Regions from separate parts of the Streptomyces sp. NPDC104313 genome, predicted to be linked through region 1. Evidence: riboswitches for the same ligand, from Rfam matches in the RefSeq annotation. Region 1 holds a riboswitch; each other region holds the start of a gene.
What was found. A riboswitch is a leader RNA that binds a small molecule or an ion and turns the genes downstream of it on or off. The one in region 1 is predicted to bind cyclic di-AMP.
Positions count from the first base shown of each region.

Region 2: another riboswitch for cyclic di-AMP. It lies ahead of ACZ60Q_RS31815 (M23 family metallopeptidase); the one in region 1 lies ahead of ACZ60Q_RS34010 (M23 family metallopeptidase).
Region 3: another riboswitch for cyclic di-AMP. It lies ahead of ACZ60Q_RS31285 (C40 family peptidase); the one in region 1 lies ahead of ACZ60Q_RS34010 (M23 family metallopeptidase).
Region 4: another riboswitch for cyclic di-AMP. It lies ahead of ACZ60Q_RS26990 (transglycosylase family protein); the one in region 1 lies ahead of ACZ60Q_RS34010 (M23 family metallopeptidase).

Region 1 covers NZ_JBVJMW010000023.1:61,993-67,205, reverse strand. The annotation lists gene ACZ60Q_RS34015 (PrsW family intramembrane metalloprotease) at 1-1,135, shown strand, start outside; gene ACZ60Q_RS34010 (M23 family metallopeptidase) at 1,363-2,394, opposite strand; cyclic di-AMP (ydaO/yuaA leader) riboswitch at 2,406-2,558, opposite strand; gene ACZ60Q_RS34005 (PP2C family protein-serine/threonine phosphatase) at 2,821-4,053, opposite strand; gene ACZ60Q_RS34000 (MerR family transcriptional regulator) at 4,196-4,942, opposite strand; tRNA gene ACZ60Q_RS33995 (tRNA-Met) at 5,051-5,124, opposite strand; gene ACZ60Q_RS33990 (hypothetical protein) at 5,169-5,213, shown strand, end outside.
Region 2 covers NZ_JBVJMW010000019.1:32,071-37,283, forward strand. The annotation lists gene ACZ60Q_RS31800 (STM4012 family radical SAM protein) at 1-1,289, shown strand, start outside; gene ACZ60Q_RS31805 (STM4011 family radical SAM protein) at 1,297-2,220, shown strand; gene ACZ60Q_RS31810 (SGNH/GDSL hydrolase family protein) at 2,233-3,060, opposite strand; gene ACZ60Q_RS31815 (M23 family metallopeptidase) at 3,221-4,165, opposite strand; cyclic di-AMP (ydaO/yuaA leader) riboswitch at 4,169-4,329, opposite strand; gene ACZ60Q_RS31820 (tyrosine-protein phosphatase) at 4,773-5,213, shown strand, end outside.
Region 3 covers NZ_JBVJMW010000018.1:60,766-65,978, forward strand. The annotation lists gene pcrA (DNA helicase PcrA) at 1-2,108, opposite strand, end outside; cyclic di-AMP (ydaO/yuaA leader) riboswitch at 2,442-2,607, shown strand; gene ACZ60Q_RS31285 (C40 family peptidase) at 2,616-3,803, shown strand; gene ACZ60Q_RS31290 (hypothetical protein) at 3,898-4,251, opposite strand; gene ACZ60Q_RS31295 (C40 family peptidase) at 4,498-5,213, shown strand, end outside.
Region 4 covers NZ_JBVJMW010000013.1:87,363-92,575, reverse strand. The annotation lists gene eno (phosphopyruvate hydratase) at 1-605, opposite strand, end outside; gene ACZ60Q_RS26990 (transglycosylase family protein) at 930-1,634, opposite strand; cyclic di-AMP (ydaO/yuaA leader) riboswitch at 1,640-1,822, opposite strand; gene ACZ60Q_RS26985 (transglycosylase family protein) at 2,112-3,182, opposite strand; gene ACZ60Q_RS26980 (cytochrome P450 family protein) at 3,358-4,674, opposite strand; gene ACZ60Q_RS26975 (nucleoside triphosphate pyrophosphohydrolase) at 4,928-5,213, opposite strand, start outside.

The sequences.
Region 1 (5,213 bases):
GATCATCGCCAACTCGTTCGCGACGCGCTGGATAACCACCGCGACGGCCGACCCGGCGAGCGCCGACACCCTGGGGGCGACGGTGATCGCCCCCGTGGTCGAGGAGAGCGCGAAAGCGGCGGCAGTGCTGCTGATCTTCCTGTTCCGCAGACGGGAGTTCAGCGGGGTGGTGGACGGCATCGTCGTCGCCGGCTTCACCGCGACGGGCTTCGCGTTCACCGAGAACATCCTCTACCTGGGCAACGCCTTCGGCGAGGACCAGTTGCTGGGCAGCTCCGGGTTCGCCTCGGTGACGGCCGGGACGTTCTTCGTGCGGATCGTGATGTCGCCCTTCGCGCACCCCCTGTTCACGGTGCTCACGGGCCTCGGCTTCGGCTTCGCGGCCGTCAGTGCCCGCCGCCACCGGGTCCGCCGGATCGCCCTGCCGCTGCTGGGGCTGCTCCTGTCGATGGGTCTGCACGCCCTGTGGAACGGCTCGTCGGCCTTCGGCCCGTACGGCTTCTACGCGGTGTACGGCATCGTCATGGTCCCGGCGTTCGGCCTGGTGACCTGGCTGGCGATCTGGTGGCGCCAGCGGGAGCTGCGGACGCTCGCGGCCGAGCTGCCCGCCTATGCGGCGGCGGGCTGGCTCACCCCCGCCGAACCGGCGGCGCTCTCCTCCATGCGGGCCCGGGGCATGGCCCGCGACCTGGCCCGCCACTGGCAGCCGGACCGGACGCGGGGCCGGGCGGCGGCCCGCGCGGTCGCGGAGTACGAGTCGTTCGCGACCTCCCTGGCGGGTCTGCGCCGCCGCGCCCGCCACGGCGCGGTGGGCCCGGACTTCGGCGCGCGGGAACGGGAGTTGCTGCACCACCTCTGGCAGCGCCGGGAGGTCGCGGCCCCGGCCCTCGCGCACGCGGCCCGTCTGACGGCCCGCCCGGGCGCCCACCGCGGCCGCCCCGTACCGACGCCGTACGGGTACGGGTACGGGTACGGCCCTGGGCATCCGCCCGGATACGGGTACGGGCCCGGGTACGGGCCCGGACACGGATACGGACAGACGCACGGCCACCCGCCCGGATACGGCCCCGGCGCCTACCCGCCGCCCCCTCCGCACGGCAGCACGCCGCCTGACCACCGACGCCCTCCGAAGTAGCCATAGCCGTAGCCATAGCCGCAGAGTCGGCGGATGAGCGGCCGGGGGCGGCGTCCGGCTCCGTCAGGCCGACGCCTCGGTGAGCACCACGAGTTCGCCGCCGGTCGGCCGGGGGCCGACGACCGCGTCCCCGGGACGGACCGGCAGCCCTGACGTCGGGGGGTGTGCGTCAGGGCTGCCGGGGTTTCGGGGCGGCGACGAAGGAGGTCGGCCGCAGGACCTGGGGATCAGACGTTCAGGCCCTTGCTGCTCAGCCAGGCCATCGGGTCCATCGCGGAACCGCCCGCGGTGCGGACCTCCATGTGGAGGTGGACGCCGGTGACGTTGCCGCTGTCGCCCATGCGGCCGATGGTCTGCCCGGTGGTGACCTTCTGGCCGACGGAGACCTCGATCGAGGACTGGTGGGCGTACCAGATCTCCGTGCCGTCCTCGAGTTCGAGGACCGTGCGGTAGCCGTACGAACCGGAGTAGCCGGCCGACGTGATCGTGCCGCTGTGCACGGCCTTGAGCGGCGCACCGCCCGAGCCGGCGAAGTCGAGACCGGTGTGCTGGCCCGAGGACCAGAGCGCGCCGGACTGACCGTAGGTCGAGGTGATCGTGTACGAGAAGGTGGGGAGGGAGAAGCTGGCGGCGAGCTCGGCGAGCCGCTCGGCCTCCTTCTTCTTCTTCGCTTCCTTCTCCGCGGCCTTCTTCTTCGCGGCGGCATCGGCCTCGGCCTCGTCCTGCTGCTGCTTGGCCTCGGCGGCGGCGCTCTCGGCCGCCGCCTTCTCGGCGGCGGCCCTGGCCTCGGCGTCGGCGCTGGCCTGCTGCTGCTCGGCCTGCTGGAGGATCCGGGCGCGCAGCGCCTCGCCGGCGTCGGTGCCCTGCTCGGCCTCGGCGGTGGTGAGGCCGGCGGTGGTGAGCGGCGCGGACGCGGCGACCGGGGCGGGCTCCGCCTCGTCGGACATCAAAGACCCGACGCCGGGAAGGGACTTGGCGTCGGGGAGGTTGTCCGCGATGGAATCGGGAAGAGAGATGGAGACCGGCGCCTTGTCCTGCGCGGTGGCCATGCCGCCCGCACCGACGGCCGCTATGACACCGACCCCGAGGACGGTGGAGCTACGGGCCAGACCACGCTGCTTGGCCACACGGTGTTTGCCGCGCACGGGACGGATGGACTCCGCGGTGGGGTTCCATTCCTCCCAGGTGCGTTCCTCGCCACCGAAGGTGTCGGCACTGAAGGGTGACGGGGCCTCAGGGGCAGGCTTGTTGGACGCCACGTGGGCGCACTCCTTTCCTTCCTTCTCGCCTACCGGGTTAGCTGACGGGTTCGGAGCAGGAAGGTCTCCTACGGGCCCCTCCGTCTCTCACGAGACACAGGCGCCCGATTCACCCCATGTAGGTGGTTCCCCGGTTCCCTTGCGGAATTCGGCGCTCGCGCGCGGTGCCGTCTCTGACGACGGCTGTGCGACCGCGCTGCGTTATCGAACGTTAATAGACGGACGGGCCCGATTCCAAGCTGTTCCTGTTGATCATTAACGAACATCGTGGGGATGTACGGGTAACAAGCGGGCCGAATCGGACGACTTGACCGCACCTCAGCCGCACTACTTTTTCTGATGGTGTGTCAAATGTTATGCGGAGCGACGCCCTTCGACTACACAGCGTGTCATCGCCCGATGTCGCCGCCCCGCCGCCGCCCTGCGTCATCGCCCGGTGTCGCCGTCCCGGCCCACGATCTTCACCGTCGTCCGGCGCACGGGCTGCCCCTCCGCCGGCCGGCCGACCGCGATGAGCGCCATGTCGTCCGTGGTCCGCCCGCCGGTGTGCAGCCGTACGTCGTCCGTCAGCGCCGACAGCAGTTCCTCCGGGCCCGGGAAGATCCTGCCGAGCAGCCGGGCCGCCGGATCGTAGAAGACCCCGTTCGGGTCCCTGGCCTCGGACAGGCCGTCCGTGAAGGCGAGGAGCGTCGCCCCGGCGGGCATCGCCCACTCGTCGGACCGGTCCGGCCACACCTCCAGGTCCATCCCCAGCGGCAGCGCGGGCACCGAAGGCGCCAGCACTTCCAGGGCGCCGTCGACATGCAGCAGGATCGGCTCGGGGTGACCGCGGTTGACGAGGCGCAACGAGGCCGAACCGGGCGGGATCTCGGCCAGCACGGCAGTGATGAACCCCTCCATGGCGTCCAGCCCGTACCGCCGCGTCCCCTCCCGTGCCAACGCCCGCTCCAGCCGCTGGGCGACGCCCTCCAGCGAACGCTCCTGCTCGGCCGCCTCCCGGAACGCCCCGATGATCACCGCCACCGCCCCGACGGCGTCCAGCCCCTTGCCGCGTACGTCGCCGACGACCAGACGCACCCCGTACGGGGTGTCCGCGACGGCGAACAGGTCGCCGCCCACGAACTCGTCCGCCTGCGCCGCCTCGTACCGCGCGGCCACCTGGAGTCCGCCGATCCGCTCGGCCGGAGTCGGCAGCACGGCCCGCATGGCGGTCTCCGCGATGACCCGGGCCGAGGCCAGCTGCTCGTTGCCGCGCCGTACGACGCCGTTGATGACGAGGGCCAGCACCGAGGTCGTGAGCACGGTGATCATCTCGATGACCGGAACCACATGGGTGGGCGTCCCGTCGGCGAGCCGCATCGCGGTGACGGAGAGGACCGCGGCGATGCCGGTGCGCACCGTCTGGGACAGCGAGAAGAACGGGGCGGCGACCAGCGGGGCCGCGGCGAACAGGGGGACCGCGGTGAAGCTGGGCGGAGCCAGCAGGTCGAACACCAGCCCGCCGAGGATCAGCAGGGCGGGCAGCAGCCTGACGAACCGCCCGGTGCGCCGCCCGGTGCGCCGCCCGTCGGACGCCGGCCGGCCCTCCCGGGACCCGAACACCGCACGGCCCACGGCACCGATGGTCCCCGCCGTGCCTCTACGCCGCTCCTCGGCCATCCCCACCTGTGCACTCCTGCCCGGTCCACCCACGGCTGCGGACGGTACCGCGCCCCGCCCAGGCTTCCCGGAGCCGCGCCGAGCGGCTACTCCGCAACGGCCGAACAGGGGGAGGGCCGGACGGCGGTCCGGCCTTCCGTGGTCAGTCGGAGAGCCGGTGTTCCGCGTATACCGTCAGTGCGTCCCGTACGAAGGCGGCGGTGCCGTCCCCGTAGCGATCGTAGTTCTTTCCGAAGCGAGGATCGGCGACATACATCTCGCCGAGCCCGATCACGTACGAACGGCTGGGCTCCTCGGCCGAGGACAGCCACGCGCAGTGCCGCCGCGCGAGGTCCTGCGCCTCAGCCCCGTCGGCGGCGAACCCGGCCTCCTTGGCCCGGCCCCAGGCGCGCGCGATGGCCTCGTGCTCGTCCTGGAAGGCCTTCTTCCGCTCCGGCCCGAGCGAACGCCACCAGCGGTCGCCCTCCTCGTACGCGTCCCGGCCCCAGCGCTCGGTGACCTCCTGCTCGTGGGCCGTGTGGTCGAAGCCGTCGAACACTTCATCCGCCATGAGTTCCATCCCCTCCCGCGTCTTGTGGAGAGTGGTCCGCACCGAGGCGATCTGCCGCCCGATGCGCGCCTGCTCCTGTTCGAGCAGCCGCAGATGTGCTCGCAGCGCCACCGCCGTGTCCCGCTGCCCCGCGAGCACGTCCTTGATGGCGGGCAGCGAAAGGCCGAGCTCCCGCAGCAGCAGGATGCGCTGCAACCGGACGAGGGCGTCCTGGTCGTAGTAGCGGTAGCCGTTGCTCCCGATCCGGCTCGGCGCGAGGAGACCGAGGTCCCCGTAGTGCCGGAGCGTGCGGCTCGTGGTGCCGGCCTGTCGGGCGATTTCCTGAATGGACCACTCCATGCCGGAAACGCTAGATCTTTACGCTGCGTCAAGGTCAAGCCGGACCAGCACGGCACCGGAAAACGACTCGGTCCCGGCACGCTGTGCGTGCCGGGACCGGTCCTTCAGTAGCGGGGACAGGATTTGAACCTGCGACCTCTGGGTTATGAGCCCAGCGAGCTACCGAGCTGCTCCACCCCGCGTCGGTAAACACAACTCTACGGCATTCCCGGCGCGCCTTCGACCAATGGCGACGGAGCTCCCCCGGACCGGAGTCCGGGGCGCCGCCCTG
Region 2 (5,213 bases), on a different contig from region 1:
TGGTGGACCGCCCGTCGCTGCGGTCGCTGTGGGCGGCTGAGCCCAAGGACGCGCTCTCCCTCTATCTCCACATACCGTTCTGCGAAGTCCGCTGCGGCTTCTGCAACCTCTTCACCCGGATCGGCGCGCCCGAGGAGCTGACGACGCGCTATCTGGACGCGCTGGAGCGGCAGGCCGATTCCGTACGGGACGCGCTGGGTGACGAGGGGCCGGTGCGGTTCGCCGCGGCGGCGTTCGGCGGCGGCACGCCGACGTTCCTGACCGCCGGGGAGCTGGAGCGGCTCTGCGACATAGCGGAGAAGCGGATGGGGGCCGAACTGCGCTCGGTGCCGCTGTCGGTGGAGACCTCCCCGTCCACGGCGACGGCGGACCGGCTGGCGGTGCTGGCCGACCGGGGCACGACGAGGATCAGCATCGGTGTGCAGAGTTTCGTGGACGAGGAGGCACGGGCGGCGGTCCGCCCGCAGCGCCGCGCCGATGTGGAGGCCGCGCTCGGCCGGATCCGCGAGGCCCGCATCCCGGTGCTGAACATCGACCTGATCTACGGGATCGACGGGCAGACCGAACGCAGCTGGCTGGCCTCGCTCGACGCGGCGCTGGCCTGGCGGCCGGAGGAGCTGTATCTCTATCCGCTGTATGTCCGCCCGCTCACCGGTCTGCACCGCCTTGGCGCGGCGGCCGACGCCGAGGCAAAGGCCCTGGAGCAGGCCGCCTGGGACGAGCAGCGGCTGCGGCTGTACGCGGTGGGGCGGGACCAACTGCTGGCGCACGGCTACGAGCAGGTGTCGATGAGGATGTTCCGGCGGACCGATGCCGCGCGGGAGCAGGAGGGTCCTGAGGACTACGCCTGCCAGACCGACGGCATGATCGGCCTCGGCTGCGGGGCTCGTTCGTACACGGCGGCCCTGCACTACTCCTTCGACTACGCGGTGGACATGCGGGAGATCCGGTCGATCATCGACCGCTTCACCGCTGTCGATGACTTCTCCCGGGCCGAGGTCGGCCGGTACGTCGACGCCGGCGAGGCGCGACGGAGGCATCTGCTGCAGTCGCTGCTCCAGGCGGCGGGGTTGCCGGTGGTGGACTACCGGGCACGGTTCGGCACGGATCCGGGCGCTGACTTCCCGGCCGAGCTGGCGGGGTTCGCGGCCCGGGGCTGGCTGGACGCGTCGGCGCCGGACGGTCTGCTCAGGCTGTCCCCGTCGGGCCTCGCCCACTCCGACGCGCTGGGCCCCGCACTGTTCTCCCCCGGGGTGCGGGCCGCGATGGCCGCGTACGAGCGGAAGTGACCGGGCCATGGACCTGACGATTCTCTACCGGGGGCCGCTCGCCTCCTGCGACTACGACTGTCCGTACTGCCCGTTCGCCAAGCGGCGGGACAGCCGCGCGCAGCTCACGGCCGACCAGGAGGCGCTGGAGCGGTTCACCGGCTGGGCCGCGGCGCGGACCGGTGACCGGCTGTCCGTGCTGTTCACCCCGTGGGGCGAGGGCCTGGTGCGTTCCTGGTACCGGCGGGCGCTGACCGAGCTGTCGCGGGTGCCGCACATCGGGCGGGTGGCGATCCAGACGAACCTGAGCTGCCGTACCGGCTGGCTGGCGGACGCGGATCCGGAACGGATCGCGCTCTGGTGCACATACCACCCGGGGCAGACACCTTACGAGCGGTTCCTCGGCCGGTGCCGGGAGCTGTCCGGGCTCGGGATCCGCTACAGCGTGGGGGTGGTGGGCTTCGACGCCCATCTGGAGGAGGCGCGACGGTTGCGGGCCGCGCTGCCGGAGGAGGTCTATCTCTGGGTGAACGCCGCCGAGGGGCACACCTACACCGACGAGGAGGCGGCGCGGTGGACGGAGCTGGATCCGCTGTTCCCCTACAGCCGTGATCCGCACCGTTCGGCGGGGCTGCCCTGCCGGACCGGCGAGTCGGTGATCTCGGTGGACGGCGACGGCACGGTGCGACGCTGTCACTTCGTCAAGACGGAGCTGGGAAATCTCTACGACGGCAGCTATCGCCGGGCGCTCGGCCCGCGAACCTGTCCGCTCGCCGTCTGCGACTGCCACATCGGCTATGCGCACCTGGAGTCGCTGCCGCTGTACGACGTGTTCGCGGGCGGTGTCCTGGAGCGCATACCGGCGGGGCATCCCTTCGGTGCGGGCAGGCCGGCGGAGGCAGTCGTGGTGCCGAGCCCGTCCCGGCGTGCGCTTCCCCTGCTGGAGCCCTGACCGGCTGGACCGCTACAGCGGCAGCAGGTCCGGGCGCTTCGCCTCGACGTGGTCGCCGGAGGACTCTCCGCGCAGCCGTCGGCCGATCCAGGGCACGAGGTATTCGCGGGCCCACTGGATGTTGTCGCGCCGTGCGTCGAAGGGGGTGCGCCGGGCCTGGGGCGGCCAGGGCTGGTCGGGATCGGCGGGCACGTCGTGGCCGAGTACCTGTGCGGCACGCAGCGCTACGCGGGTGTGGCCCTCGGGCGACAGGTGCAGCCGGTCGTTGTCCCACGCGCGCCGGTCCTGCACGGAACGCAGTGACCACAGGTCCAGCACGGGGCAGTGGTAACGGTCGGCGATGGCCCGCAGATGGACGTTGTACGTGGCGATCTTGCCGCGCATGTGGCGCAGCACCGGAACGCCCCGGGTATCGAAGCCGGTGGTGACCATGACCGTGCCGACGGCGTTGCTCAGGTCGGCGACCGCCCGCTCGAAGCGCTCGGCGAGGTCGTCGGGGTCGGTGCCGGGCCGGATGATGTCGTTGCCGCCCGCGCAGAAGCTGACCAGGTCGGGGGCCAGTTCCTTGGCACGCGGGATCTGCTCCTGGACGATCTGGTCGAGGAGACGTCCTCGTACGGCGAGATTGGCGTAGCGGAAGTCCCCGTGCGGGGAGTCCTCGGAGCCGGCCACCGCGTCGGGGGCCGGGAGCCGGTCGGCGAGGAGCACCGCGAAGCGGTCCGCCCAGCCGAGATATGTCCCGGCGGGGCCGGGGTCGCCGACGCCCTCCGTGAAACTGTCGCCGATCGCCGCGTACGACCCGATGGTGTGCTGCTGGGTGTTTCTCGAATCGTCTGCCACAAGCGTTTATCCTGCATCGTGCGATGTGACCTACGCGACCGTAATACGGGGTTGACTGGTGGTGAGATAGACCACCTGGTCAGTTTGGGTAAAGCCGGAATAAGTCGAGGGGCGGTGCGCCGCCGCGCACCGCCCCTCGATCACTTCTCGCCGGGCCCGGTCAGACCGAGACGCCGTGCTGACGCAGGTACGCGATCGGGTCGACGTCCGAGCCGTAGCCCGGGCCGGTGCGGACCTCGAAGTGCAGGTGCGGGCCGGTGGAGTTGCCGGTGGAGCCGGAGAGGCCGATCTGCTGGCCGCCGGTGACGGTCTGGCCGACGGAGACGCTGAGCGAGGACTGGTGGGCGTACTGGGAGTACATGCCGTCCTCGTGCTGGATGACGACCTCGTTGCCGTAGGAGCCGCTGTTGCCGGCCGAGACCACGGTGCCCGGGCCGATGGCGAGCACGGGGGTGCCGGAGGCTGCCTGGAAGTCCGAGCCGGTGTGGTAGCCGCTGGACCAGCTGGCGCCGGAAGCCCGGTACTGGGTGGTGACGTTGGCGCCTGCCAGCGGGGCGGACCAGCCGGAGCCGGTGGCCTCGGAGGAGCCGGTCCGCGCCGAGCTGCCGGAGTCGTCGGCGGAGACGGTGTCCGCCTTCGGGGCCTCCTTCGGCGCGGCCTTCGGGGCCGGTTCGGCCTGCTTCGGGGCGGCCTTCGGAGCCGCGGACTTCTCGGCCGGGGCGGAGCCCTTGGCGCCGAGGGTCAGCTTCATGCCCGGGTGGATCAGGCCGGGGTTCTCGCCGACGGTGGAGCGGTTGTCCTGGTACAGCTTCTCCCACCCGCCCTTGAGCTGGTGCTCGGCCGCGATCTTCGCCAGGTAGTCGCCGGATACGACGGCGTACGTCTTCGGGGTGGCCTTCGACGCTGCGGGGGCGGTGGCCGGCGCGGTGTGCGCGGCGGCGACCGAGGCGGCGGGCTTCGAGGCCGGGGCGGCCTGGTCCGCGGCGTTCGCGACGGTGGCGCCGATGAACGGAAGGGCGAGTACGGCCCCGCCGGTCCCTGCGGCGAGTACGCCGCGGGAGATCGGGCCGGACTTCGGACGACGGTGCTTACCCTGTGCGGGCATGGGGAAGTTCCTCTCCGGCGCCTGCGAGGTGAGCTGTCGGGTTCGGGCTGGAGATGCCCGGTCGCGTTGCCACGACTTCACCCCGAGCCGGTCCGGATCGCTCCGGATCGGCGGCTTACCTGGTTCCCCCGCTCCTGCCACGTGTGAGTGGGTGGGTGCGAATTCCGGGCGGCGGCAGGATTAGGCGGTCCGTCCGGATTGCGGCGACCGTAAACGAGTCAGGACGAGCGGAACAAGCCGTCGGTTGCGCATCGGAATCATCGGTTCGATATCGCTCCGGTTTTCCCGTCACCCTCCGTGGATTACGGATCTTGGGTTTCCGTGCGGGCAACGGGAATACTCCGGGGCACTCTCACCACGGACCGTCACGGGTATGATCCCGCTCACCCCTCAAATCTCATCTCCCCCATTAGCGGGGCATGTTCTACGAAACGCACCAATACGGACACCTGGCTCGCTTCGCTCCTGACGCCGGGTCAGCCCGGCCGTCCCGACACCTCACCAGGGTGCGCGGCCGTGCTGATTTTCCGTCTGATCGATGTCGTATCGTCACAGGAGCGCCTCTCGCCGGCGAGGGGCGCCGACGCCAGAGATCCCAGGAGCCACCGTGACGCAGCAGGTGCCGCAGGTCCCGCCGACAGAGACCGTGCTGAGCGGAGTCCGCAACTTCCGCGACGTGGGCGGGCTCCCCACCGCGGACGGGCGGCGCACCGCCTTCGGGCGGCTCTACCGAAGTGGCCACCTGGCGCACGCCACCGCCGAGGACGCGGTCTTTCTCGGCGGGCTCGGACTGCACACGATCTTCGACTTCCGCCACTCCACCGACCACCGGCTCGACGGTTACGACATCGAGCTGGCCGGTGTCCGCAATGTCAGCATTCCACTCTCGGACCCGGCCGACGGCGCGGAGTTCTGGCGACTGGTGCGCGACGGGAACATCGAGCAGCTGCGCTCGGTCCTCGCGAACGGCAAGGGCGCCGACCGCATGATCCGGATGTACCGCGCGACGATCGAGGACCGCACCGCCGAGCACAGCCGGGTGCTGCAC
Region 3 (5,213 bases), on a different contig from region 1:
GGCGGGTTGTACGAGGGCTGTCCCCAGGCGCTGCGCATCGCGGCCCGGGTCAGATAGAGCCGTTCGCGGGCGCGGGTGATGCCGACGTACGCGAGGCGGCGCTCCTCCTCCAGCTCCTTGGTCTGGCCGAGGGCCCGCATGTGCGGGAAGACGCCGTCCTCCATGCCGGTGAGGAAGACGACCGGGAACTCCAGACCCTTCGCCGTGTGCAGGGTCATCAGCGTGATGACGCCGGAGCCGTCCTCGTCCTCGTCGGGGATCTGGTCGGAGTCGGCGACGAGCGCGACCTTCTCCAGGAACTCCGCGAGCGTGCCCGCGCCCTCCGTCTCGCCACGCTCCTGCTCGAATTCGAGGGCGACGGCGGCCAGTTCCTGGAGGTTCTCGATGCGGGTCTCGTCCTGCGGGTCGGTGGAGGCCTGGAGCTCGGCGAGATAGCCCGTACGCTCCAGGACCGCTTCCAGCACGACGGCGGGTCCGGCGCCGGACTCGACGATCGTGCGCAGCTCCTCCATCAGCGTGTTGAAGCGCTTGACGGCGTTGGACGAGCGGGCGGCCATGCCGTACGCCTCGTCGACGCGGCGCAGTGCCTGCGGGAAGGAGATCTTCTCGCGCATCGACAGGGCGTCGATCATGGCTTCCGCGCGGTCGCCGATGCCACGCTTGGGGACGTTGAGGATGCGGCGCAGCGGGACGGTGTCCTCGGGGTTGGCGAGGACCCGGAGATAGGCCAGGACGTCCCGGACCTCCTTGCGCTCGTAGAAGCGCACGCCGCCGACGACCTTGTAGGGCAGGCCGACGCGGATGAAGATCTCTTCGAAGACACGGGACTGGGCGTTGGTCCGGTAGAAGACGGCGACGTCGCCCGCCTTGGCGTCGCCCGCGTCGGTGAGCCGGTCGATCTCGTCGGCGACGAACTGTGCCTCGTCGTGCTCGGTGTCGGAGACATAGCCGGTGATGCGGGCGCCGCTGCCGGCGTTGGTCCAGAGGTTCTTGGGGCGGCGGCTCTCGTTGCGCTCGATGACGGCGTTGGCGGCGGAGAGGATCGTCTGCGTGGAGCGGTAGTTCTGCTCCAGCAGGATCGTCGTCGCGCTCGGGTAGTCCTCCTCGAACTGGAGGATGTTGCGGATGGTCGCGCCCCGGAAGGCGTAGATCGACTGGTCCGCGTCTCCCACCACGCAGAGCTCGGCGGGGGCGTCTGCCTCTCCGGCCGGGCCGACCAGCTCACGGACCAGCGTGTACTGGGCGTGGTTGGTGTCCTGGTACTCGTCGACCAGGACGTGACGGAAACGGCGACGATAGTGCTCGGCGACGTCCGGGAAGGCCTGGAGCAGGTGGACCGTCGTCATGATGATGTCGTCGAAGTCCAGGGCGTTGGCCTCGCGCAGGCGGGCCTGGTAGAGCGCGTACGCCTGGGCCAGCGTCTTCTCGAAGCCGTCCGCCGCCTGTCCGGCGAAGGTCTCCTCGTCGATGAGCTCGTTCTTGAGGTTGGAGACCTTGGCGGTGAAGGACTTCGGCGGATAGCGCTTGGGGTCCAGGTCCAGGTCGCGGCAGACCAGAGCCATCAGGCGCTTGGAGTCGGCGGCGTCGTAGATCGAGAACGACGAGGTGAAACCGAGCTTCTTGGACTCGCGGCGCAGGATGCGCACGCACGCACTGTGGAAGGTCATGACCCACATGGCGTGGGCGCGCGGGCCGACGAGCTGCTCGACGCGCTCCTTCATCTCGCCCGCGGCCTTGTTGGTGAAGGTGATCGCGAGGATCTGCCCGGGGTGCGTCCCGCGCTCGGCCAGCAGATGCGCGATGCGATGGGTGAGGACCCGGGTCTTGCCGGAACCGGCCCCGGCGACGATGAGCAGCGGGGACCCGGCGTGCACGACGGCGGCGCGCTGCTCGGTGTTCAGCCCGTCGAGCAGCGCGGCGGAGTCGATCACCGGGCGCGGGTGACCGTCCCGGTAGTACCCGTCCCGGGGCGGCGGGGGCGCGTCGTAGACGCCCTCGAAGAGTCCCTCCGGCACCGCTTCGGGCGCGTGGCCCTCGGGCGGCGGCGGGGGGCCGTCCTCCGCGGGCTGGAGGCCTGTCAGGAAACTGTCGTCAAAGAGGCTGCTCATCGCCTCCCGAGTCTAGGCGGCCGGACTGACAACCTTCCGCCGAAGCCGAGAACGGGCTCTCCGTACCGGCCTCCGACACGCCCGCACCGGACATCCACCGGACACCCGCCGGACCCGCCGGACACGCACCGAGAACGGGCGGCGACGTTCCGTGAAGGAGTGCCCGGTCGGAGGGAGTGCCGGAGCCCTCGGGGGTGGGTGCCGGACCCCCGAGCCGGAAAGGTCACGAAAATGTATCGGGCATATCGCTCATCGTCCTTCCCAGCGGCGGGGCCGGTTGGCTAGCGTGCTCGGTCAAGTGACCCGTACCTCCCTGGAGCGAACCACGCCCGACGGGCACTTCCGCCGAATCCGTGCTGCCTCCCTGGCAGTTCGGAACCGGGGACCCACACACAGCACCGGGGTGAATCGGTCCGTGCCCTCGCATCCGGACCGTAGGACAGCCTTCCGTTCCGTCCGAACCCGACAGCTGACCCGGTAGGCGGTCCACGGAAGGAGACGCAGGCCTTGGCATCGCATCGCAAGCCGCGCACGAAGGTGCGCACCACCGCCCCCGCCGTCGGGCTGACGACGGCCGCGCTGGCCTCCGTGACGCTGCTCTCCACGCAGAGCGCCACGGCGGCTCCCGCGGAGCCGAAGCCCGCCATCGAGGAAGTCCGGAAGAAGGTCGACGCCCTGTACCGGCAGGCGGGCGCCGCGACCCAGGAGTACAACCGGGCCAAGGCCACCTCCGCGTCCCAGCGGACGAAGGTCGACACACTGCTCTCCGACGTGGCGAAGCGGACCGAGAAGATCAACGAGGCGCGCAGGGCGCTGGGCTCCTACGCGACGGCCCAGTACCGCAGCGGCGGCATCACGCCCACCGCGACGTTCTTCCTGGCGGACGACCCGCAGGGGTACTTCGACCAGAGCCGGCTGATGGACCGGGCCACGGAGCGGCAGCTGAAGGCCGTCACCGAGGTCCGTACGCAGCAGGCCTCGGCGGCGAAGAAGCGCGCGGAGGCGGTGAAGAGCCTGGAGGCCCTCACGGAGACGCAGGCCACGCTCGCCTCCAGCAAGAAGGGCGTGCAGACCAGGCTCACGGAGGCCCGGGGCCTGCTGTCGAGGCTGACCGCCGAGGAGAAGGCGCGGCTGGCGGAGCTGGAGCGCGAGAAGGAGGCCGAGGCGGAGGAGAAGGCGGCGAAGCTGGCCGCCCGGCAGGCCGCCGAGGCGAAGGAGAGGGCCGAGGCCGGGGAGAAGGCCCGCGAGGAGACGGCGAAGGAGTCCGGCGGCGGTTCGGGCACGGGCTCCGGTTCCGGCACGGGCACGGAGCCGGGCTCCGGCACCGGTACGGACAGCGGCTACGCCGCCAAGGCGGAGAAGGTGCTGGCCTTCGCCCGCGCCCAGATCGGGAAGCCGTACGTGTGGGGCGCGTCGGGCCCCTCCAGTTACGACTGCTCGGGGCTGACGCAGGCGGCCTGGCGGGAGGCAGGCGTGACCCTGCCCCGGACGACCTGGGACCAGGTCGAGGTCGGGACCCGGGTCGCCACGTCCGACCTGCTCCCCGGAGACCTGGTCTTCTTCTACGACGACATCAGCCACGTCGGCATATACAAGGGCGACGGGATGATGATCCACGCCCCGAAGCCGGGTGCGAACGTGCGCGAGGAGTCGATCTACTACATGCCGATCCACGGGAGCGTACGCCCCGCCTAGAACGGGCGCACCGCCCGGAGCGTACGCCCCGCCTAGAGCGGGCGCACCGCCTAGAGCGGGCGCACCGCCCGGAGCGGGCGCACCCCGCGCGGACTCAGGTCCAGACCGTGGCGATGAAGATGTTGGCGGCCGTCAGTCCACCGACCGCGGCGAACGCGCCCTTGTCCACCGTCTCTTCGTCCCGCTTGACGTAGACGAGGGCGAGGATCACGACCAGCAGCGCGAGCTTGATCCCGATCTTGACGTTGTTCACGGTCTGGCCGTCGGCCTGATTGAGTCCGACCAGGGCGATGCCGGTGACGAGCATGGTCAGCGCGCCGTGCAGCATGGCGGGGATGAAGCGCGCGGTGCCCGCTCCCATGGCCTTCATCTGCGTCAGGAAACCGCCCAGCAGGGAGGCGATGCCGATGATGTGCAGGGCGACGAAGACATTGATGAGTACGTCCATGGTTCCGGAGACTAGCCACGGCCGGGGTTTTACCTTTCAGTGAGGCAAGCCTTCCTTGCGCGCTTTCTCCGAGATGAATCGCATTGCCCTGATATGTGGATGTATTGGTGATCAACCATGACCGGTTGAACGTCACATCAGGGCAATAGTGGTCATGGCGATTCTTTTCCCGGCACCGGGATTAGCGTCCTTCACGGACCCGCCGATACCCCCCGGCGGGCAGCCGACAGGAAGGATGCCGCCCCCGTGGCAGCGCACCGCAGGTCAGCTCACCGAAAACCCAAGCAGCGCCCGCTCACCGGCCCTGCTGCCCGCACCGCCGCCACTCTGGCGCTCGCCGGGGCCGCCACCGCCGGCTCGGTCACCGGAGCGGGCGCGGCCCCCGCCGAACCGGCCCCCACCGCCACGCAGGTGAAGGCGAAGGTCGACCGGCTGTACCACGAAGCCGAGGTCGCCACCGAGAAGTACAACGGGGCGAAGGAGAAGGCGACCACCGCCACCCGCGCCGTCGACACCCTGAGCGACGAGGCCGCCCGCCGCACCGCCCGCCTCAACAGCGCCCGGAACGCCCTCGGTTCGCTGGCCACCGCGCAGTACCGCAGCGGCACCCTGGACCCGGCCCTGCAACTGGCGCTCTCCTCCGACCCCGACGCCTATCTGCGACGCTCCTCCTACCTCGACCGGGTGGGCGACCGGCAGAGCGGCCTGCTACGGAACATCAAGCGGCAGGTCTCCCAGATCACCCGCGTCAAGGCCCGCGCCGACCAGGAGACCGAACGCCTCGCCGCCCGCCGCGTCGAGCTGCGCGAACAGCGCACCGCGATCCGCACCAAGCTGGCCGACGCCCGCAGGCTGCTGGTCACCCTGACCGCCGACGAGCGCGCCGCCTACGAACGCGTCGCCGACGCCCGGCACGGTGGCGGCCCGGCCCACGCCGACCGCTCCACCGCTCGCACCCCGGT
Region 4 (5,213 bases), on a different contig from region 1:
AGTCCGGTGGACAGGCCCTTGGTCTTGAGGACCTTCTTGAGCGTGTGGTAGATCTCCGCGCCCCAGCGCAGGGCCTCGGAGAAGGACTCCGCGCCGATCGGCGCGATCATGAACTCCTGGATGTCCACGTTGGAGTCGGCGTGCGAGCCGCCGTTCAGGATGTTCATCATCGGAACGGGCAGCAGGTGCGCGTTCGGGCCGCCGAGGTAGCGGAAGAGCGGCAGGTCGGACGCCTCGGAGGCGGCGTGCGCGACGGCCAGCGAGACGCCGAGGATGGCGTTCGCGCCGAGCGAGGCCTTGTTCTCGGTGGCGTCCAGGTCGAACATCGCCTGGTCGATGAGGCGCTGCTCGGTGGCGTCGTACCCGACGAGCTCCGGGCCGATCTGCTCGATGACGGCGAGGACGGCCTTCTCGACGCCCTTGCCCTGGTAGCGGTTGGGGTCACCGTCGCGAAGCTCAACAGCCTCGAACGCGCCGGTGGAGGCGCCGGACGGAACGGCAGCACGGCCCGTGCTGCCGTCGTCGAGGCCAACCTCGACCTCGACCGTGGGGTTGCCCCGGGAGTCGAGGATTTCCCTGGCTACGACGACGTCGATGGACGGCACGAGGCATCTCCTTCTGGGATCTGACACTGGTTGTGCAGGGTCACTGCGGCCTTGCGACACGAGCCTATCGGGCCCGGCCCCGTCGGCCGGCCGACCGCCCGCCTCCTGGGACGAAAAAGAACCCAGGGACCTGCATCACGGGACAAAACTCTAGAAATCTACCGACCGGTAACAACAAGAGGTGAACGAACGCGGGCCCGTCGGCGCCCGCCTCTCACGAAGAACCCGGCCCGGCGCGCCGGGGGGACGGGCGCGCCGGGCCGGGAAGCCGTGCGGGGAGAAGTGCCGCCGGACGCTTCTCCCCCGGAGAGGAGAGACGGCGGGTTACTTCAGGTGGAGCTGCTGACCCGGGAAGATCAGGTCCGCGTCCTTGACGATGTCGCCGTTGAGGTCGAAGAGCTTGCTCCAGCCACCCTTGACGTCTTCCGCCTGGGCGATGCTGCTCAGGGTGTCGCCGGCCTCGACCTTGTACTCGCCGTCGCCCTTCTGGACCTTCTCGCCGGTCGGGGTGGTGACGGTCTTCTTGCTCTCGGCCTGCGGAGCGGTGCGCTGCTCGGAGCGCGTGGTGGGCTGCTCGGCCTGCCGCTCGGGCTGCGCCTGCGCGGGCTTGCTCTCGCCGGAGCCGGAGCCGGTGTTCACGCCCGGGTCCACACCGTCGTTGGTGAGGCCGCCGGCGCCGGCGCAGGCCCAGGCACCCGGGCCCTGGATGTCGAGAAGCTTCTCGGCGGTGGCGATCTGCTGGTCCTTGGAGGCCAGGTCGGCGCGCGAGGCGTACTGCGTACCGCCGGCGGCGGCCCAGCTGGACTGCGAGAACTGCAGTCCGCCGTAGTAGCCGTTGCCGGTGTTGATGGACCAGTTGCCGCCGGACTCGCACTGGGCGACGGCGTCCCAGGTCTCGACGGAGGCGGCGGAAGCGCTGGTCGCACCCAGCAGCGGGACGGCGACGGCGGCACTGGTGACACCCGCGAGGGTGGCGATACGGGTGGCCTTGGACGGGCGGCGGTGCTTGCCCTTGCTGTTCAGCAGCATGGAACGAATCTCCTCACCGACGCCTACGAGGTGAGCTGTCGGGTTCGGGCTGATGAGTTGCCCGGTCGCGTGGTACTGCTCGCGACTTCACCCCTAGCCGGTCCCGTACATCCCCGTCGGTTCGACGAGGCGTCCGGACCCGGCGGCCTACCTGGGTCCCCCGCTCCTGCCTACGGCGCTTACGCGTCTGTTCCCTTCGACCGACGGCAGGATTCGGCGTGACGGTCGACGGGGCCCGCGGTGCGAGCGGCTCCGACCGTAAACACAGGGAACCCCGACATTCAAAGATGGACATAGGGGGCAATCGACTCGAACTCACGGCGACCTGCGGGCCGTTTCCGCAGGTGGGGGGCGATACAGCCGGACCGGCCTGACGGAATACGCCAGTTGAGGCAAAGAGATCCATGTCTCACTTACGCAAAAGCGGACATAGGCCTCTTAACTGCCCCGATTTTCGAGGTGTTCCCCCGCATTCGATCAGTCGCCGGCGGGCACCTCGGCGCCCGCCGGCGCGGCCTGGTCCGCGCCCTTGCCCGCGGCCTTGCCCGCGCCCTGGTCCAGGCCGAGGTCCAGGTTCTGGCCGGGCAGGATCAGGTCCGGGTCGGGGCCCAGGAGGTCTTTGTTCGTCTCGTACAGACCGGTCCAGCCGCCGGGGAGCTCCTGGGCGTCGGCGATCGCCCAGAGGTTGTCCCCGGGCCGCACCGTGTACCCGTCGGCGGTCGCCGCGCCGCCGTCCCGCGCGTCGCCGTCGCCGCGCGAGGCGTGCCGGCCGGACTCGCGGGGGCCGTCCTCCTGGCCCGCGCCGGCCTCCTCGGGCGCGGGGGCGCCCCGGTGCTTACCCCCCTCGCCGTCCTCGCCCGTAGAGGCGTCGGGCGCCGTGGACGGGTTCGAGGCATCGGGGGCGTCGGAGACCGGCGGGGCGGAGGGCGTCACCGAGGAGTCGGGGGCCCCACTCCCCTTCTCCGCACCACCACCGCCACTGCCCGCCTCGTCGCCCTTCCCGCCCTTGCCGGATCCATCGGCTTCTCCGGACTTACCACCCTTGCCGGATTCGCCGGTCGTATCCGCTTCGTCGGTCGGGGTGGCCGTCGGGTCCGCCGAGGGATCGGCGGACGGGTCCGTGGACGGGTCCGTGGACGGCGAGGTGCCCGGGTCGACGCCGGGCAGACTGCCGTCCACCGCGAGGCCGGAGATCACCGCACAGCTGGGCCACGCCTTCGGGCCCTGGTCGTCCAGGACCTTCTCGGCGACGGAGATCTGCTGCGAACGGCTGGCGAGGTCGGCCCGGGGCGCGAAGGCGGTGCCGCCGTACGCCGACCAGGTCTCCTGCGTGAACTGGAGCCCGCCGTAATGGGCGTTGCCGAGATCGGCGCTCCACATGCCGCCGCTCTCGCACTCCGCCACCCGGTCCCAGGTGGTGGCCTCGGCCGCGTGCGCACCGCCGGCGCCGAGCAGCGGGATGGCGATGGCCGATCCCGTCACCCCTGCGGCGACGATGATGGCGGGTGCCTGACGAGGGCGGCGGTGTCTGCCGTTCGCGGAGCCCATGGGTATGCCTTCCGTGCGACTGACAAGCGAGTGGCCTGAGCGCCGCGCAGCGGTCTTCGTGCCTGCTTCGGCGCACAAGTGACGCGTGAGCAAGGTGCGGCCGACGCGTCGAAACGTGAACCTAGCGGGACTCGAACGTATGTCACAAGTCGATGCAGCGCAGATCACGTAAAAGTCACAGAGTTGACGCTGTGTCACTTCCATCGGATCGGCTTCCCGGTTCGAACGCGACAGGAAGGGTGCGCAGCCCACGCATGATGAGCCCGCCGCGCCAGCGCAAATCCCCAGGTTCTCCCGCAAGTCGCAGGTCAGGAAGGCGCCTCAACAGCGTGGCCAGCGCGATCTGACCCTCCAGCCGGGCCAGCGGCGCACCCAGGCAGTAGTGGATGCCGTGCCCGTATCCGAGGTGCTGATTGTCACGCCGTGCAAGGTCCAGGGTGTCCGGATCCGTGAACCGCTCCGGGTCACGGTCGGCCGCCGCCAGCACCACCAGTACGGGGTCCCCGGCGGCGATCTCCTCGCCGCCCAGGGTCAGCGCCTCGGTGGCGTACCGCCAGGTCGCCATCTCGACCGGCCCGTCGAACCGGAGCAGCTCCTCGATGCCGGTGGCCAGCAGTTCGTCCTCCCCCGCCGCCAGGGAGGCCTCCAGCCGGGCGCGCTGCTCGGGGTGGCACAGGAGCGCGTAGGTCCCGTTGCCGATGAGGTTGACCGTCGTCTCGAACCCGGCGAACAACAGGATGAACGCCATGGCGGCCGCCTCGTTCTCCGTGAGGTGCTCGCCGTGGTCACTGGCCCGGATCAGCGCGGAGATCAGGTCGTCGCCGGGGTTCTCCCTCTTCCGGTGGATGAGTTCGACGAGGTAGCCGCGCATCTTCTTCACCGACCGGGCGACCCCGCCGCGCGGCCCGCCGCCGTGCCGGATCATCATGCCCGCCCAGTCCCGGAAGTCGTCCTGGTCCTCGCGGGGGACGCCGAGCAGGTCGCAGATGGCGTAGATGGGGAGCGGGAAGGCGAGGTCATGGATGAGGTCGGCGTTCCCCTTCTCCACGAATGCGTCGATGAGCCGGTCCGTCAGCTCCTGCACGCGGGGCGCGAACTCCGCGACCCGGCGCGGAGTGAACGCCTTGGACACGAGCCGGCGCAGCCGGGTGTGGTCCGGCGGGTCGATATTCAGCAGATGCGTCATCAGCTCCGCCTTGCGCTCCCCCGGGATCCCCGTCTTCCCCTTGGCGTGCGGCGACTCGGCGTGGTTGGCCGGGTTCTTGGAGAGCCGCGCGTCGGCGAGCGCCTCCTTGGCGTCCCCGTACCGGGTCACGAGCCAGGCCTCGACACCGCTGGGCAGCGCGGTGCGGTACACCGGGCGGTGCTCGCGGAGCCAGGCGTAGGCGGGGTAGGGGTCGGTGGCGAACTCCCAGGTGAAGAGTTCGGGGGCGCCTTCGCGGGCGCCTTCGCGGGCGGTGGAGGAGTGGGGGCAGGCGGGGGTGTCGTTCACTCCTCGACGTTATCGGCCGGGGTGCGGGGGCGGTACGCGTGGACCGGCGTCATGCCGAGGAGGTCCGCGTAGGGCGGCAGGGGGACTCTCCGGACGGCCGTCGGGTCCGCCGCACACCGGAGACGGAGCGGTCAGCCTCCGCCCGGTACGGCGCACGGAGCGGTCGGCCTCCGCCCGGTACGGCGCTTCGAGTTCGTCGTCCACGCCCGTCCCCCACCGCTCCCCCCTCTTCGGGCCCCTGGTGCCACCGTCCTCAACCCGCGGCGCTCTCCGCCGCCAGGATCGCGTCGCGGTAGGCGCGGGCGGCGGCGCGCAGGGCGGCCTCCGGGTCGGCGCCGTTCGCTTCGGCGGAGACCGCGAGGGCCAGGAGCTCGTAGCCGATGGTGTCGCCGACGGGCAGGGGAACGGCGAGGCCCGCCGTACGGACGCGGCTCGCGAGCTTCGCGGCGAGAGCCAGGCCGGGCTGGCCGAGAGGGACGCCCTCGGTGACCGACGTGCGCTGCTTCTCGATCGCCTTGGTGCGCAGCCAGTGCGCGTGG